DNA from 4 places in the Dielma fastidiosa genome. Region 4 is predicted to be linked to each of the others. Evidence: predicted binding sites of a transcription regulator. Region 4 holds the regulator's gene; each other region holds the start of a gene.
The links. Region 4 encodes Rex, which represses fermentation and respiration genes when NADH is low (regulators of the CRP and FNR family bind a similar motif). Its sites were predicted from a motif close to GTGAANNNNTTCAC; they were not measured.
Positions count from the first base shown of each region.

Region 1: the regulator Rex is predicted to act here: its motif matches at 2,688-2,701, upstream of gap (type I glyceraldehyde-3-phosphate dehydrogenase).
Region 2: the regulator Rex is predicted to act here: its motif matches at 2,198-2,211, upstream of DWZ33_RS15365 (flavocytochrome c).
Region 3: the regulator Rex is predicted to act here: its motif matches at 1,232-1,245, upstream of DWZ33_RS02105 (4Fe-4S dicluster domain-containing protein).

Region 1 is NZ_QRQL01000004.1:292,848-296,919, reverse strand. It holds gene cysS (cysteine--tRNA ligase) at 1-762, opposite strand, end outside; T-box leader at 800-999, opposite strand; gene DWZ33_RS10945 (heavy-metal-associated domain-containing protein) at 1,031-1,258, opposite strand; gene gap (type I glyceraldehyde-3-phosphate dehydrogenase) at 1,615-2,628, opposite strand; gene DWZ33_RS10935 (ATP-dependent Clp protease proteolytic subunit) at 2,764-3,333, shown strand; gene DWZ33_RS10930 (PTS system mannose/fructose/sorbose family transporter subunit IID) at 3,426-4,072, opposite strand, start outside.
Region 2 is NZ_QRQL01000010.1:15,491-19,562, reverse strand. It holds gene DWZ33_RS15365 (flavocytochrome c) at 110-2,167, opposite strand; gene DWZ33_RS15360 (sensor histidine kinase) at 2,286-4,007, shown strand; gene DWZ33_RS15355 (response regulator transcription factor) at 3,985-4,072, shown strand, end outside.
Region 3 is NZ_QRQL01000001.1:397,594-401,665, reverse strand. It holds gene DWZ33_RS02115 (NfeD family protein) at 1-88, shown strand, start outside; gene DWZ33_RS02110 (SPFH domain-containing protein) at 108-995, shown strand; gene DWZ33_RS02105 (4Fe-4S dicluster domain-containing protein) at 1,269-2,726, shown strand; gene DWZ33_RS02100 ((2Fe-2S) ferredoxin domain-containing protein) at 2,650-2,994, shown strand; gene DWZ33_RS02095 ([Fe-Fe] hydrogenase large subunit C-terminal domain-containing protein) at 2,991-4,072, shown strand, end outside.
Region 4 is NZ_QRQL01000003.1:3,387-7,458, reverse strand. It holds gene ald (alanine dehydrogenase) at 1-185, opposite strand, end outside; gene asnS (asparagine--tRNA ligase) at 287-1,669, opposite strand; gene DWZ33_RS08010 (redox-sensing transcriptional repressor Rex) at 1,926-2,549, opposite strand; gene tsaD (tRNA (adenosine(37)-N6)-threonylcarbamoyltransferase complex transferase subunit TsaD) at 2,615-3,616, opposite strand; gene DWZ33_RS08000 (PDDEXK nuclease domain-containing protein) at 3,594-4,072, opposite strand, start outside.

The DNA of each region.
Region 1 (4,072 bases), on a different contig from region 4:
ATGCAGCCAGTAATTCGCGATATGCGTACCATAAGCCGCTTCAGACTGAGCAATCTCATTTTCATGATGCGGGAATTTGAGATCCATGCCGCCGCCGTGAATATCGATTTGATGCTGATGGAATTCATTGTTAATCATAACCACACATTCACTGTGCCAGCCCGGACGTCCCTTAGACCAAGGTGAATCCCATTTAATTCCCTCCTCAGTCTTTTTCCACAAGGTAAAATCAAGCGGGTTTTCCTTTAACGCGTTTTCATCGATACGCGCGCCTACCATCAAATCCTCGATCTGCTGATTGCTGAGCTGGCCATAATCATCAATTTTATTAACTCTGAAATAAACATCACCATCAATCTCATACGCAAAGCCTTTATCTACCAGAAGTTTTATGAAATCAATAATTTCATCCATTGTCTCCGTAACCTTTGGCGTCACATCCGGCAGATCTGCATTCAAAGACTGACGATCCGCATTATAAGCATTGATGAAATGCTCAGTGATCGTTTTCTCATCAACATTCATTTCAATTGCCTTTTTAATGATTTTATCATCAACATCGGTAAAATTAGAAACAAATTTAACCTTGTAACCCAATGCTTCAAAAGTCTTTTTTAATGTATCAAATACAATGATCGGCCGGGCATTGCCAATATGCGGATAGTTATAAACCGTTGGTCCGCAGACATACATGCTCACTTCATTTTCATTCATCGGTTTAAATGCTTCTACTTTATTATGCAGACTATTAAATAATTTCATGTTTCTCTCTCCTTTAACAAATAAAAAAGCGCCCCTGTATAGAGACGCTTCAACACGCGGTTCCACTCTAATTGAAATAAATTCCACTCTGACCGTTAACGCCGGCAACGTTTCCTTCTACATATCGAAAGAACCCTAAGAGGTGCATTCAGCAAGTCGCTCATTCAGCGTTTCCACCCTTCCGCTGTCTCTGTAAATCAGCTCTACTGCTTACTATTCCCCTATTACTGGTTTGTTTAATATAGTATAACAACTATCATCAGAATTTTCAAATCATTTCTCTTGATAAGAAGTAATACTCAACATTCAGTTTTTCAATAGCCGTAACAATATCAACCAGCTCTACATGATTCTTGTAGGTAATTGAGCATTTCTTGCGCTGCAGATCCGTATCGATTGCCACAACGCCATCAATTTCCTTCAAGCTCTGACATAACTCATCAGAATTTTTCTGATTATTCAGCAGCGGTATATAGTATTTAATAACTTTTGTCATAAATTTTCCTCCAAACCTTATATGGACAAAACATGTCCATAGTAGTCTACCCAACTTTTAGGGTAGGTGTTCATTTTATTATATGAATTTAAAAAAATAAAGGAAAATTTTAACATTTTTAGTAATTAATTAATGTTTTTAGAGCAATTTACATAAAAAAGCCCTTACTTAGCCATTATTTTGTGAAGTTCACCCGATGTTTTGACTAAATATTACGGGTGCTGAACAGTTAACATAATTAAATAAAAGCGGGTAAGTGCTTCCTTGTATGTATTTTATTTGTGATTGAATTAATAAAGCAAAAATTTTACATAAAAAGGATGACCGTTTCCAGTCACCCTTGAATATTCAGTGAATTAAGCTAATTCAGAGAAGTATTTGATAGTTCTAACCATTTGGCTAGTGTATGAATTTTCATTATCGTACCAAGAAACAACCTGAACCTGAGTAGTTCCGTTTTCCATCTTGTGTACCATTGTTTGAGTTGCATCGAATAATGAACCGTATTTGATACCGATAACATCAGAAGAAACGATTTCGTCTTCATTGTAACCGAATGATTCATTAGCAGCAGCCTTCATAGCAGCATTTACTTGATCAACAGTTACTTCACCGTCAACAACAGCTACTAAGATAGTAGTTGAACCTGTAGGAACAGGAACACGCTGTGCAGAACCGATCAGTTTACCGTTCAATTCAGGAATTACTAAACCGATAGCTTTAGCAGCACCTGTTGAGTTAGGAACGATGTTAACTGCAGCAGCACGAGAACGTCTTAAATCGCCTTTTCTTTGAGGTCCGTCTAATGTCATTTGGTCACCAGTGTATGCGTGAACAGTAGTCATGATACCACTCTGAATAGGTGCTAAGTCATTTAATGCTTTAGCCATAGGAGCTAAGCAGTTAGTAGTACAAGAAGCTGCAGAAATTACTGTATCTTCTGGTTTTAAGATGTTGTGGTTTACATTGTAAACAACTGTAGGCAGATCGTTTCCTGCTGGAGCAGAGATAACAACTTTACGAGCACCTGCAGCGATATGAGCAGAAGCTTTTTCTTTTGAAGTATAGAAACCAGTACATTCAAGTACAACGTCTACACCTAATTTACCCCAAGGTAAGTTCTTAGCATCAGCTTCCTTGTAGATTTCGATAGTTTTTCCGTCAACTGTGATTGATGATTCACCAGCTGTAACTTTGTCAGCTAAACCATATGTGCCTTGTGCTGAATCATATTTTAATAAGTGAGCAAGCATCTTAGGGCTAGTCAAATCGTTGATAGCTACAACTTCGTAACCTTCAGCACCGAACATTTGTCTGAATGCTAAACGACCGATACGTCCAAATCCATTAATAGCAACTTTTACTGTCATTTTAAAAGTCCTCCTTTTATAACAATATTATTATACGATATTTTATAGAAATGTCAATTGTGAACTCTTTCACTTTAGCCTTTTTGTATTAAACATGCACCTATGTGCATACTCTATAAAGATTGGAGGGATTTAATGAGTTTTATACCCACAGTTATTGAGCGTTCAGCGAATGTTGAACGGGTCTATGACTTATACTCCTGTTTATTAAAGGAACGCATTATTTTATGTGTCGGTGAAGTAAATGATGAGATGGCAGCCTCAATCACTGCCCAGCTTTTATATCTGTCATCACTGAATAATGATGATATTTTAATGTATATCAATTCACCCGGCGGCAGCATTTCCAGCGGCTTGGCAATCTATGATGTCATGAACCACATCAGCTGCGATGTGTCGACGATCGGCATGGGCTGCTGCGCGAGCATGGCTTCGATCTTACTGGCTGCCGGCACAAAAGGCAAACGGCTGATCCTGAGCAACTGCGAAGTAATGATCCACCAGCCAATCGGCAATTCGCAGGGACAAGCCAGTGATATGGAGATTGCGACCCGTCATATCCTAAAGGTACAGCGTAATATCTATAATATCTTAGCCCAGCGCTGCGGCAAGCCCTATGACATGATTAAACATGACTGCGACCGTGATTGTTACTTAAGTGCCGAAGATGCTTTAGCCTATGGTATTGTGGATAAAATCGTATAGTAATATAGAAAGAAAAAGGACATCTGTGCGACCAGATGTCTTTTTCTTATGTTTAGATAGAAATTAATAATTTATGAGAGTTTTATTTACTCTTATGCGTGCCAAGGAACTGGAATCAACGCTGTGTAGTCGCCAGACCAGATACCAACAGCACATCCAACGATACCGATAACCAGTAACAGAAGGATACATTGGATAGGTTTCCAGCCTTTTTTAGATAACAGATACCAGCACATGCAAGTTAAACCAAATGGCAGCATGCAAGGCAGGATTGTATCTAATTTTTCTTGCAGACTAATTACAGATTCACCATTAGGGATATTGATACCGAATTGAGTACCGCCGCCGAAGTTAGCAATTAAAGCACCAACAACGAATACACCAAGAATAGAAGCTGAACGAGTCAGTTCTTTAGCATTCTTAGTCATGATACCAATAGCACTAGTACCTAAATCATATGCCCAATACATCAACCAGAAACGGATAGCCATTTCTACGCCGAATGCGATAATGAAGAATAAGATTGGTCCAAAGATATTGCCATCCATAGCCATAGGAGCTGTGATACCGGCAACGATAGGAATTAATGTAAACCAGAATAATGAGTCACCAATACCGCCTAAAGGTCCCATTGCAGCAACACGTACTGAACGGATTGTAGCGATATCAGCTTTTTGTTGTTCTAATGAAAGAACGATACCCATAACAAATGTTACGAAGAATGGGTGAGTATTGAAGA
Region 2 (4,072 bases), on a different contig from region 4:
CATTTTCCTTTAAACTTTTCACAGCTTCCTCATAACAAAAAAAGAGTCCTGCCTTATCATTGACAGAACTCATAATATTTTTAATACGATGGCATTTAGCTAATCTTAATTATTTTTGAGCTAATGCGCTTTGAGCTGCGACACGGCCGAATACAACAGTGTCACAAACAGCTACTGAACCTAAACGGTTACCGCCATGGATACCGCCGGTAACTTCACCAGCCGCATACAGACCTTCAATTGGATTGCCGTCTTTGTCAAGAACACGGGCATCCGCATCAATTTTTACACCGCCCATTGTATGGTGAACAGAGACAACAGAAGAGAACATGAAGTAAGGTCCTTCACCAATCTTATTGAAGTTATCAGTACGTCCGAAATCTTCATCCGTGCCCGCATCAACCATTTCATTGTAATGAGCGATTGTAGCCTTAACCTCTTCCACAGGCACACCAAAATGCTCGCAGACTTCTTCTAATGTACCAATTGCCAATACACCGTCTTTCAGACACTTATCGATTTCAGCCTGATAATCTTCATACAGCCTTTGTTCAGCAACTACAGCCGCATCAATAATTTCATAAACCATCTTATCTGTCTGTTCCAGAGTTGCTAATGAAATAACATCACGAGTACCCTTTTCATTTACGAAACGTTTGCCTTCTTTGTTAACTAACAGTGCTGTTGAATTTAAACGAGCATAATCGATATAGTAGTAATTGCCAGTCGCTGGATTGTTTACCGGATACAGCTGAATCGCATCCATATCTACAACATCAGCACCGATTGCCTGAGCCATAATGGTACCATCACCTGTAATAGCCGGTGAATTCGTATTAGGTACATTGGCATCAAGACTTGGCCACATAGTATTAACTGCTTCACGCATTTCTACATTGGCAGAGAAACCACCGGTTGTCATAATAACACCCTTATCAGCCTTAAATGTATAAGTTGCACCATCTTTATAAGTAGCGACAACACCGGTTACACGGCCATTTTCATCTTGGATCAATTCATTAGCAGTTGTTGTGAAATAAATTTCCGCACCTAATGAACGAGCTTTTTCTTCTAAAGTATCAACATAAACAGGTCCGTCACCAACCGGCCATAATGTACGAGCTACTTTGTGACCGCCATACCATGACATCTTGTCACGATATACAACCCCTACATCATCCTTCAACCATTCTGCACTTTCCAGCGCGTTATCAACAATAACCTGAATCAATTCCTTATTGCCGCGTTCATAACCGCCTTCATAAATATCATTAAAATACTGTTCCTTACTGTCTTCGATACCTTCACCAGCCTGCAGCCAGTTATTCGGAGCTGCATATTCACCGCCTGACAGACGCGTGTTGCCGCCGGTAATATCCATCTTTTCAATTAATGCTACGGAAGCTGCACCATTTTCTAATGCTTCGATAGCTGCAGTAAGACCAGCACCGCCAGCACCGATAATAACGATTTCCGCGCTGATTTCCTTATCCTCACTCTTCACCACTTCCACCGCTTTAGAATATACAGATAAATCAGCACCCGCCTGTGTCAGCGCATCACTTACACCAGAGAGAATTGCTCTTGATGTAATACTGGCACCCGTTAATACATCAACGTTCACTGACTGAGCATCAATGATTCGCTGCGGCATTGCATCAATTGCTTTAGAACCGATACCTACAGTTTCAACATTATTGCCAACATTCACTGCCGTAATTTTACCATCCTTAATAACCACGCTTACCTGCATAGGGCCGTGGAAACCATTTACCTCAACGGCATATTCACCATCGGCTGCCACATTAGCAGAAGCATCTTTACCCATTGCTTGATTTAAAGCCTCCTGCACGGCAGATAACAATGCCTTGCTTGATACCGTACAGCCGGCTACCGTATCAACTTCAGCACTTTGTTTTTCTACGATAATTGCTGGCAGCTGTTCAATAGCATTCGTACCGATACCCTGTGTTTCCCCATGTTCCAGTACCTCAACCTTTTCAATTTTATCAGCACTGACAGTCACTGCAACCTTCATATCACCGCCAAAACCTTGGGTTACAACCTCATAAGTTCCTGCTGTATAAAGCTGTGAGCCTTGATCTGTTTTAGCACAGCCGCTGACAATCAGCAAACCGGCTAATAATAAACTTGCGATTTTCTTCATTTACTCCTACCTCCTGATAACCCAATTATAGTGAAATCCGTCACAATTGAATATGGATAAATGGCTCAACTCAATGGATTATTGAACATAATGCTTAAAATGATGATAAAATAGAGTTATGAAAAACCTTGGCATCAAAACTAAAATACAGCTTTATTTTTTAATCAGTGTCCTGATTGTATTCAGTTCACTGTTTTTCTACATCGAAGCAATTTACCGGCCCAAAGATATTGCCAACAATACATTTACGGTTTCCCAGATCGTTGACAGTAAGGCACAGGAGGTCAGCATGTGGATTAAGCGAATCTCTGCTGAATATCGCACAATATCTACTATTCCTGCCTTTTCTTCAATGGATGTACGCGGCATTGAACCGCAGATCGAACGCTTTACTAATTCTTATACCAATAATGGTGAAGTGATGGAAACCTTTTCTTATATCGGAAAGAATGGTTTCTGTTGGATTAACAGTGATGCGATTGAAAATCTGATGGATAATCAGGACTATCAAAAAGCTTATCGGGATGATTCTGAATTCATCATCTCTAAGCCTAAGCTGAATGACAACAACCGTGAGGTACTGCTTTTCTATTATCCGATTAAATCCATTACGAATCAAAAAGAGGCGCTGATTGTTGCCGCAATTCCTTCTGTACGCTTAAATGAAATTGTTAATACGATGCAGGTTTATAATGGCAAAAGCTTCATCATGAGCCGTGATTATGATTTAATAACTACCAACGCGCAATATTTCTATTCACATACGATTGATGAAGAAACCCTGCATGCCATCGATATCATGGCGATAACAAGCAGTAATCAATTTCCTGTCACCGATATTAATGGCAAAGCAGCAACGTTATTTGTCTCACCAATTGAAAATTATCCGGAATGGATCTTTGCCACAGTTGTATCTAATGAAGAATTGATGCAGTCAAGTAATCAGCTGATGACCGGTCTGTGGATTTTACTGCTCTTCCTTTTAGCGGTTATTTTTATCCTTGGGAAAATGCTGGTAACGTCGGTGCTGACACCCATCAAAAATCTTCAGAATGCTATGAAGCTTGTGGAAAACGGAAAGCTGGAAAGTTATGTAGATGAAGGCAATGCCCGTGATGAAATTCATGACTTATCGATGAGCTTTAATAAAATGATTTCTAAAATGAGTGAGCTGATTGATCAGATTGTTGAAGAGCGCAATCAGAAACAAAGAGCGGAAATGGAAATTATGCAGGCACAGATTAAACCGCATTTCCTCTACAACACCTTGGATAATCTGAAATGGCTTGCCAAGCAGCATGGCGCTGAGGATGTCGCTAAAACAATTACCGCTCTTTCAACTTATTTCCGTACCTTCTTGGCAAGCGGTCAGCAGGTTATTTCACTGAAACAGGAGTTTAAGCATACGAAGGCTTATCTTGATATGCAGAAGATCCGCTTTAAGAATCTGGATTATGAGATTTATTGTCCAAAGGAACTCGAAACAATTCAGGTTGTGAAAATATTGCTTCAGCCATTGGTTGAAAACAGTATCCATGCTTGTACTCAGCCAAATACGCATATGGGTAAAATTATTGTCAGAGCCTTGATTGAAAATGAATGTTTAATGCTGAGTGTTGAAGATAATGGCTGCGGCATGGATGAGCAGGAAGTGAAGGAGCTGCTTGATTATCTGCATTCCTCGGATACCTCAAAGCATTTTGGGCTGCATAATGTTTATACCCGGTTAAAAATGATGAATCAGGAAAATGATATTTTGATTGACAGCATTAAGGGTGAAGGATGCAAGATTACTTTATTGATAAAGGAGTTTGACTATGATAAGAACGATGATCGTTGATGATGAAGAAAATATCCGTTATGGATTAAAACGGCAGGTCGAATCTTTAAATCTGGATATTCAGG
Region 3 (4,072 bases), on a different contig from region 4:
GAGCATTGACGGACACTGTTTTAAAACTGGTGAGAAAGTTATCGTTCAATCCATCGAAGGTGTTAAGTGCCTTGTGAAGATGGCTTAATAAAAAAGGAGAAAAAATTATGTTTTGGATCGTTATAGGATTATTTTTGCTGTTTATTATTGCTTTCCTGGCATTCCATGTGCGGATTGTTAATCAAAGTCAGGCTGTTGTTGTAGAACGCTTAGGGGCTTATCAGACAACATGGGGTACAGGGGTTCATTTCCTGCTGCCATTTATGGAACGTGTAGCAACTACGATTTCATTGAAGGAGCATGTAGTTGATTTTGATCCGCAGCCGGTTATCACTAAGGATAACGTTACGATGCAGATCGATACTGTTGTTTATTTCCAGGTTACTGATCCGAAGCTTTATGCTTATGGTGTCAACAATCCAATGATGGCTGTTGAGAATTTAACAGCGACAACTCTGCGTAACATCATTGGTGATTTGGATCTTGATGGCACATTGACTTCCCGTGATTTAATTAATACTCAGATGCGTGCGATTCTTGATGAAGCAACTGATAAATGGGGAATTAAGGTTAACCGTGTAGAGCTGAAGAATATTCTGCCGCCGCGTGAAATTCAGGATGCGATGGAGAAACAGATGAAGGCTGAACGTGAACGCCGTGAAGCAATCCTGCAGGCTGAAGGCCGTAAGACAAGTGAAATCTTAATTGCTGAAGGTGAAAAGGAATCAGCGATTCTGAGAGCGGAAGCGGTTAAGGAACAGAAGATTCGTGAAGCGCAAGGTGAGGCTGAGGCAATTGAATTAGTTCAGAAGGCGTTGGCTGATTCATTAAATGTATTGAGTGCGGCAACGATTTCTGATGAAGTCTTGAAGCTTAAGAGTTTAGAAGCACTGCAGAAGGTAGCTGACGGACAGGCTACGAAGCTGATTATTCCAAGTGAAATTCAGAATTTGTCCAGCTTGATTGCTTCAGTGAAAGAATCAGGTACGTTATAAGAACACAAGGCTGCGTAATGCAGTCTTTTTCTTTTGCCTGAACTATTTATTATAAGCAGAAGTGAGATTTATGATGCGGATGTCTGTCTTGTTTATCAGGATGGATAATTTCTTAAAATTTTTATGCAGGAAATCATTTTCTTAAGATAGAAGCGTTTTAATGCGGATAAACATGTGATATAATTGACATGAAAACTCATGTTATGTTTTTCGTATAGTCTGAATTCATCCACTATGTGAAGAATTTGACAATTAAAAAAGGGAGAGAAAATTATGAGCTTATTTACACATGAAGCGAGACAATTCAAATTTGATGTATTAAGAGAAGTTGCACGCCGTACTTTCGAAGGAAGGCTAAGTGAATCAACACCCGATGAATTAGCTATGCTGCTGATTCCTACCAGTCAGGCTTCATTTCGATGCTGTGTCTATAAGGAAAGGGAAATCATTCGTGAAAGAACCAGAATGGCAGCTGGCAAAACACCGATTGTAAGCAATCAGCCGCATAATCCAAAGCAGATTGTCAGAGTGCTGGAAGCGGCATGTGACGGCTGTACGATTCATAAAATATGTGTGACTGATAACTGCCGCAAATGTATGGCTAAGAGCTGTCTGGCTTCCTGTCGTTTTGATGCGATGCGGATGGGATCTGATTCTGCCTATATCGATTATGATAAATGTAAGGAATGCGGCGCTTGTGTTAATGCCTGCCCATTCCATGCAATCGTTGAGACGCAAAGACCGTGCCGTAAGAGCTGTCCGGTAGATGCAATCTCAATGGATGAGTATAATATTGCCAAGATTGATGAAGGTAAGTGCATCAACTGCGGCGCCTGTCAGTCAGTTTGTCCATTCGGAGCCATTGAGGATATGAGCCAAATGGTGCCGGTAGTTGAACAGCTTCGTGACAAGGCTTCTATGACGGCCATTATTGCTCCGGCGATTCAAGGTCAGATGGATAATGCAACATTGCCGCAGATCAAGCAGGCAATTCGGCTGCTTGGCTTTGATGAGGTATATGAGGCTGCCAGCGGTGCTGATGCGGTTGCCTGGTATGAAAAACAGGATCTGCTGCATCACAAGGCAGAAGGCGTACAGATGACAACTTCATGCTGTCCGGCTTTTGTGAATATGGCCCGTCTGCATTTCCCGACAATCTATGAAAAGAATGTCAGCAAGATGGTATCACCGATGGAAGCAATCGCTCGTTATATCAAGTCAGTCAAGGATACAAAAGTAGTCTTTATCGGTCCGTGTGTTGCGAAAAAACAGGAAGCGATGGAAGACTTCTCAGTGGTTGACTATGTACTTACTTTTGAAGAGCTGGCAGCAATGCTGACGGCTCAGCATATTGATGTTGAAGGTGTTGAACCGCGTGAAGGCGATGAACCAAGCGCTCATGGCCGCGGCTTTGCCATTGGCGGCGGTGTCAGCAAGGCGGTTGCACAGGCGGCCAAGGAATGTGCTGATGAGGATGCGATTACCTCACTTTATGCCGATGGTGCAGCAGAATGCAAAAAGAATCTGCTGATGATGAAAGTAGGGCGTTTTAACGCTGATATTCTTGAGGGTATGTGCTGTCCGGGCGGCTGTGTCTGCGGACCGGCAACGATTGAAAATCCAATGAAAGTAAAACAGCGCATGACTAAAGAAAATGCCGCAATCAAAGATAAACCGATTAAAGCAACACTGGAAACATTTGATTTCTCTAAAATTAATCTTCATAAATAATCTAAGGAAAGAGGAAACAGTTATGGTAACAATTGAAATTTGTATTGGAAGCAGTTGTTTCGTGAAGGGAAGTAATGAAGTCGTAGAGTTGTTGAAGAATTATATCGCTGAACATCATTTAGAGGAAAAGGTACAGCTTAAGGGCGCTTTCTGTATGGGACAGTGTACGAAAGGTCTGGGTATTAAAGTGAATGGCAAGATTCTTGAGGGTGCTACGCTTTATAATGTGGTAGATCTGCTTGAACCTGAATTAAAGGAATTGTTATGAGTAAAATCATCGCATTAAAGGAAAATAATTGTAAAAGCTGTCTTAAATGCGTCCGTAACTGTCCGACTAAGGCAATTACTTTTGAAAGCGGCAGCCCGGAAATCATTGAAGAAGAATGCTTATCTTGCGGCCGCTGTTACTTGTTCTGTCCGCAAAGTGCAAAAGAGGTGCGCAGTGATCTTGAGCGTGTGAGAGCATGGCTTAAGGCTAAGGAAGAAGTTGTTATCTCAGTAGCGCCGTCTTATCCAATTGTATGGCCTAATTTCAGTAAGCTGAAGCAGGCACTGCTTGAGGTGGGTTTTAGTGCGGTTGAGGAAACCGCGCAGGGAGCTGCAGTAGTATCGTCACAATATGTCGGTTTAATGCGTGAGCAGTCGATGACGAATATTATTGAAACATGCTGTCCGGTGATTGTCAGGCTGATTGAGACAAAATATCCATCATTGATTAGTCAGCTGAGTCCCATCGCGTCACCGATGATTATTCACGGCAGAATGCTTAAGGAAAAATATCCGAATGCGAAAGTGGTTTTTTTGAGTCCATGTGTGGCTAAGCAGAATGAAGCATTGGATGAACGCTTTACCGGCAGTGTTGACGCAGTGATCAGTATGCCGGAAATGGATGAATGGCTGCTTGATACGGAGCTTTATGATGAAGAAGCTATTGAGCCACAGGAAAATATTGCCCGGCTTTATCCAATCAGCGGCGGTATTATTAAGACGATTGATAATTTCAGCGGCTATAAGCGATTAGCCGTAGAAGGTATCGAACGCTGTCAGACGGCGCTTCAATCAATTGAAAACGGCCATCTTAAAGGATTCTTTTTTGAGATGAATGCCTGCTTAGGCGGCTGTCTGGGCGGCCCGTATTTATATGCTTACAAGGAAAATGAATGGTTGGCTCAAACGCGTATTTTAAAGGCTGAGGAAGCTGGGAAAATCGATTATCAGGACTGCTCGCTGCCGGTGAGTGCTAAATGGCAGGATGATCATGTTGATCAGCCTGAATTCAGTGAAGCGGCAATTGATGAAGTTCTGCAGTCGATGGGCAAGGCGGATTATTCAAGACAGCTCAACTG
Region 4 (4,072 bases):
TCCTTTACATCCGCAATTTCAGCTCCCGCTTCTTGATATTCCTCATTGCTAAAACCGCTGCCAATTCCGGCATTCGCTTCAACGATCACCTTATGTCCGGCTTTGCATAACGCAAATACACCAGCGGGTGTACATGATACACGGTTTTCATTATTTTTGATTTCCTTTGGAATTCCAATAATCATCTTCTTCACGCTCCTTTTATAAAACGTATTATAGCACTATCCGCTCTTCGCTGAAAGTTTTTATATAAAGAAAAAGACCGGCAGGCACCGATCTTTAACGCTTAGAATAATAAATTTCTTGGTGTTCTTGGGAACGGTTCAACATCTCTGATGTTTTGAATACCCGTCAGATACATTAAGAAACGGTCAAAGCCAAGGCCAAAACCGGCATGCTTGCAGCCGCCGTAACGGCGCAGATCCATGTACCACTGCAGGTTATCCTTTTTCATTCCTAATTCATCCATGCGATGATCAAGCACATCATAACGCTCTTCACGCTGTGATCCGCCGACTAATTCACCAACACCCGGCACTAATAAATCACAAGCGGCAACTGTCTTGTTGTCATCGTTCACACGCATATAGAAAGCCTTGATTTCCTTAGGATAATCCGTCAGGAAGACTGGCCCTTTCACTACCTGTTCACAGATATAACGCTCATGCTCAGAATTCAGATCCATGCCCCAGAATACTTTATTCTCAAATTTCACATCCGCTTTTTCAAGAATTTCAATTGCTTCAGTGTACGGCATACGCTTAAACTCTGAATCACGGACATGGGTAATTCGCTTAATGCAGTCCTGATCGATCATCTTCTCAAAGAACTTCATTTCTTCTGGTGCATTCTCAAGCACATAGTTGATACAGAACTTAACCATATCTTCAATCAGATCCATGTTATCATCAAGATCTGCAAAAGCAATTTCCGGTTCGATCATCCAGAACTCTGATGCATGGCGTGACGTATTTGAATTTTCAGCACGGAATGCCGGGCCAAATGTATATACATCACGGAAAGCCATCGCAAACGCCTCTACATGCAGCTGACCAGTAACCGTTAAGAAAGCTTCCTTGCCAAAGAAATCCTTTTCATAGTCCGCATCCTTGCGTGTTGTCGCGGTAAACATTTCACCGGCACCCTCACCGTCATTACCCGTAAGAATTGGGGTATGTACGTAGACAAAGCCCTGATCCTGAAAGAATTCGTGGATTGCCATCGATAAAACTGAACGCAGACGGAATACCGCATAGAATGTATTCGCTCTTGGTCTTAAATGTGCAATCTCACGCATATACTCAAAGCTGTGACGCTTCTTTTGCAGCGGATAGGAAGGATCGCAGGCGCCTTCTAATACCGCTTCTGTCACAACAATCTCAAATGGCTGCTTCGCATCGGGGGTCAGCTTAAACTGTCCGGTCACCGTAATTGCGCTGCCAGTTGAAAATTTAGCAATTTCATCACGGTTCTTAATCAGATCACCGTAAACCAACTGGGCGTTGCGGAAATAAGTTCCGTCATTTAATTCAATAAAGCCTACTTTACCATTATCACGATTGGTTCTTACCCAACCCTGCAGCTGAACATACTCAAGGGAATCAATTTCCACATGATTGTTGGAGAATACCATTTCGTATAATTCTCTAATGGTCATAAATTCAAACATATCTTTGTCCTCCTGGATTTGTTTAAAAAATAAAAAAACGTCCCTATACAGGAACGTAATTTACGCGGTGCCATCCTGATTCACGGGACTCAGCCCATGCATCTTTTATGAGATAACGCTCTCCTTAGCGAAACCGTCTACTGTTAGTTCTCCGGTTCAGCTCCATGAGTGTTCAGTCACTGACTTTCCTTCTCTGCCTTTCACCAATACGCAGAGTCGCTGACAAGTGCCGTCAGGCTGTCTCATTTCATCGCCATTAATCTTTTAATGAATTGGTTTCAAAAACCAGCTCTTGTATAGATGATACTACATCTACGGTCTTAATTGCAACCCCTTTTGGCACTTGAAAGTGCTCATGAGTAAAATCAACGATACCGACGATGCCGGCAGCTACCATGCGGTCAACCGTTTGCTGGATATCAACATTAGCGGTTAGGATTGCGATACGGCAGCCCTGAGGAATTTTTTCTTCCAGATCTTTTAAGTCGTAAACCGGGATTCCGAAACGAACTCCCTGGCGGTCTGGTGAGATATCAAATGCACATGTGATTTCACCAACCACATGATTCCACTTATTATATTTCATCAAGGCACGTCCCATGTTTCCGGCTCCGACTAAAATGATTTTCTCATCGAAGTCAAGACCCAGCTGCTGATTAAAGATTTCAATCAGCTTGTTGACGTCATAACCATAACCCTGCTTGCCAAGATTGCCCAGGAAAGAGAAGTCACGGCGGATTGTTGTCGGCTCAATGCTGACAACATTAGATAATTCTTTAGACATAATCCGTTCAACACCGGAATTTGCTAGTTTTCGCAGTGCTTTTAGATAAACTGGGTAACGCTGCAACGTTGCCTTTGGTACATTTTTATTTGCCATTTTCATCACCGACCTTATTATAGCACACTTTTTTTGATTGTGAAATATGTGTTTTTTTAAACTACTTATAATTCAAATGCAGGATCAGCCGTACATGACGCATCGCCGCGCACACCATGCTCATAAGCGATCGTTCCAGCTACACCAATCATCGCCGCGTTATCGGTACAGCATGACAACGGCGGGATAATACATTCAATCTGGGGGAATTTTTCACTGACCAATTCACTGATGCGCTGACGCAGACAGCTGTTCGCCGCGACACCGCCCGCTAGGACAATCATTTTAGGCTGCATCTGCTTCATTGCCTTTTCAGCTCTTTCTAAAAGACAGGCGATTGCTGTTTCCTGAAAGCTGCAGGCAAGATCAGCAGGTTCAAATGTTTCATTGTTGCGCTCACAGCGTTTAATGAACTGCAGAACCCCGGATTTTAATCCGCTGAAGCTAAAATCCAATTCCTTTTCCGGATGCGGCTTAGGCAGCTTATAAATATTCTTTCCCTCTTTTGATAATTTATCAATATAAACACCGCCTGGATATGGCAGACCAAGGATACGTCCCACTTTATCAAAGGCTTCGCCAATCGCATCATCCTGCGTTGTACCGATGACCTCAAAGCTCCACTCATCCTTCATATATACTAATTCTGTATGACCGCCGGATACAACAAGCGCCATTAATGGAAATTTCAGATCAGCAATCAAACGATTGGCATAAATATGACCGGCAATATGATGCACCGGCACCAGCGGCTTATTAAAAGCCCACGCTAACGTTTTTGCTGCCTGCACCCCGACATGTAAAGAACCAATCAATCCCGGCCCCTGCGTTACCGCAATAGCATCCATTTCTTCGATGCCTAAACCCGCTTTTCCCATACACTCCGCAATCACCATTGAGATATTTTCCACATGAATTCTTGACGCTACTTCAGGTATTACACCGCCGAACTTCTTATGTACATCAATCTGGGTTGCGACTACATTGGATAATATTTTTTTGCCGTCTTCGATAACGGCTGCCGCTGTTTCATCACAGCTTGATTCAATCGCTAATATCTTCGTCATCTATATTTCCTCCCTTCATATCTTCTATACGCTTACGTTCCGCTTTAATTTCATCTTGTAATTCATTCACGGTCGGCAAGGCAAACAAATATTTTGAAGCAAATACTTGCTTCGCATCATTTAATACCGAATACTTTGCAATGGCTTCATTCTTCTGAGAACACAAAATGATACCAATTGTCGGATTGTCATCCTCGTTCTTATAGATGGCATCATACATACGAATGTAGCTATCCATCTGTCCAACATCACCATGAGTTAGTTTTCCGATTTTTAAATCAATCAATACATGGCATTTTAAAATACTATGATAGAATACCAAGTCCAGATAAAAATCTTCATCTTCATAGCGCATCAATTTTTGACGTGCCACAAAGCAAAATCCACGGCCTAGCTCTAGAAGAAATTCTTGTAATTTATCGATTAACGCCTGTTCTAAATCAGATTCACGAAGCG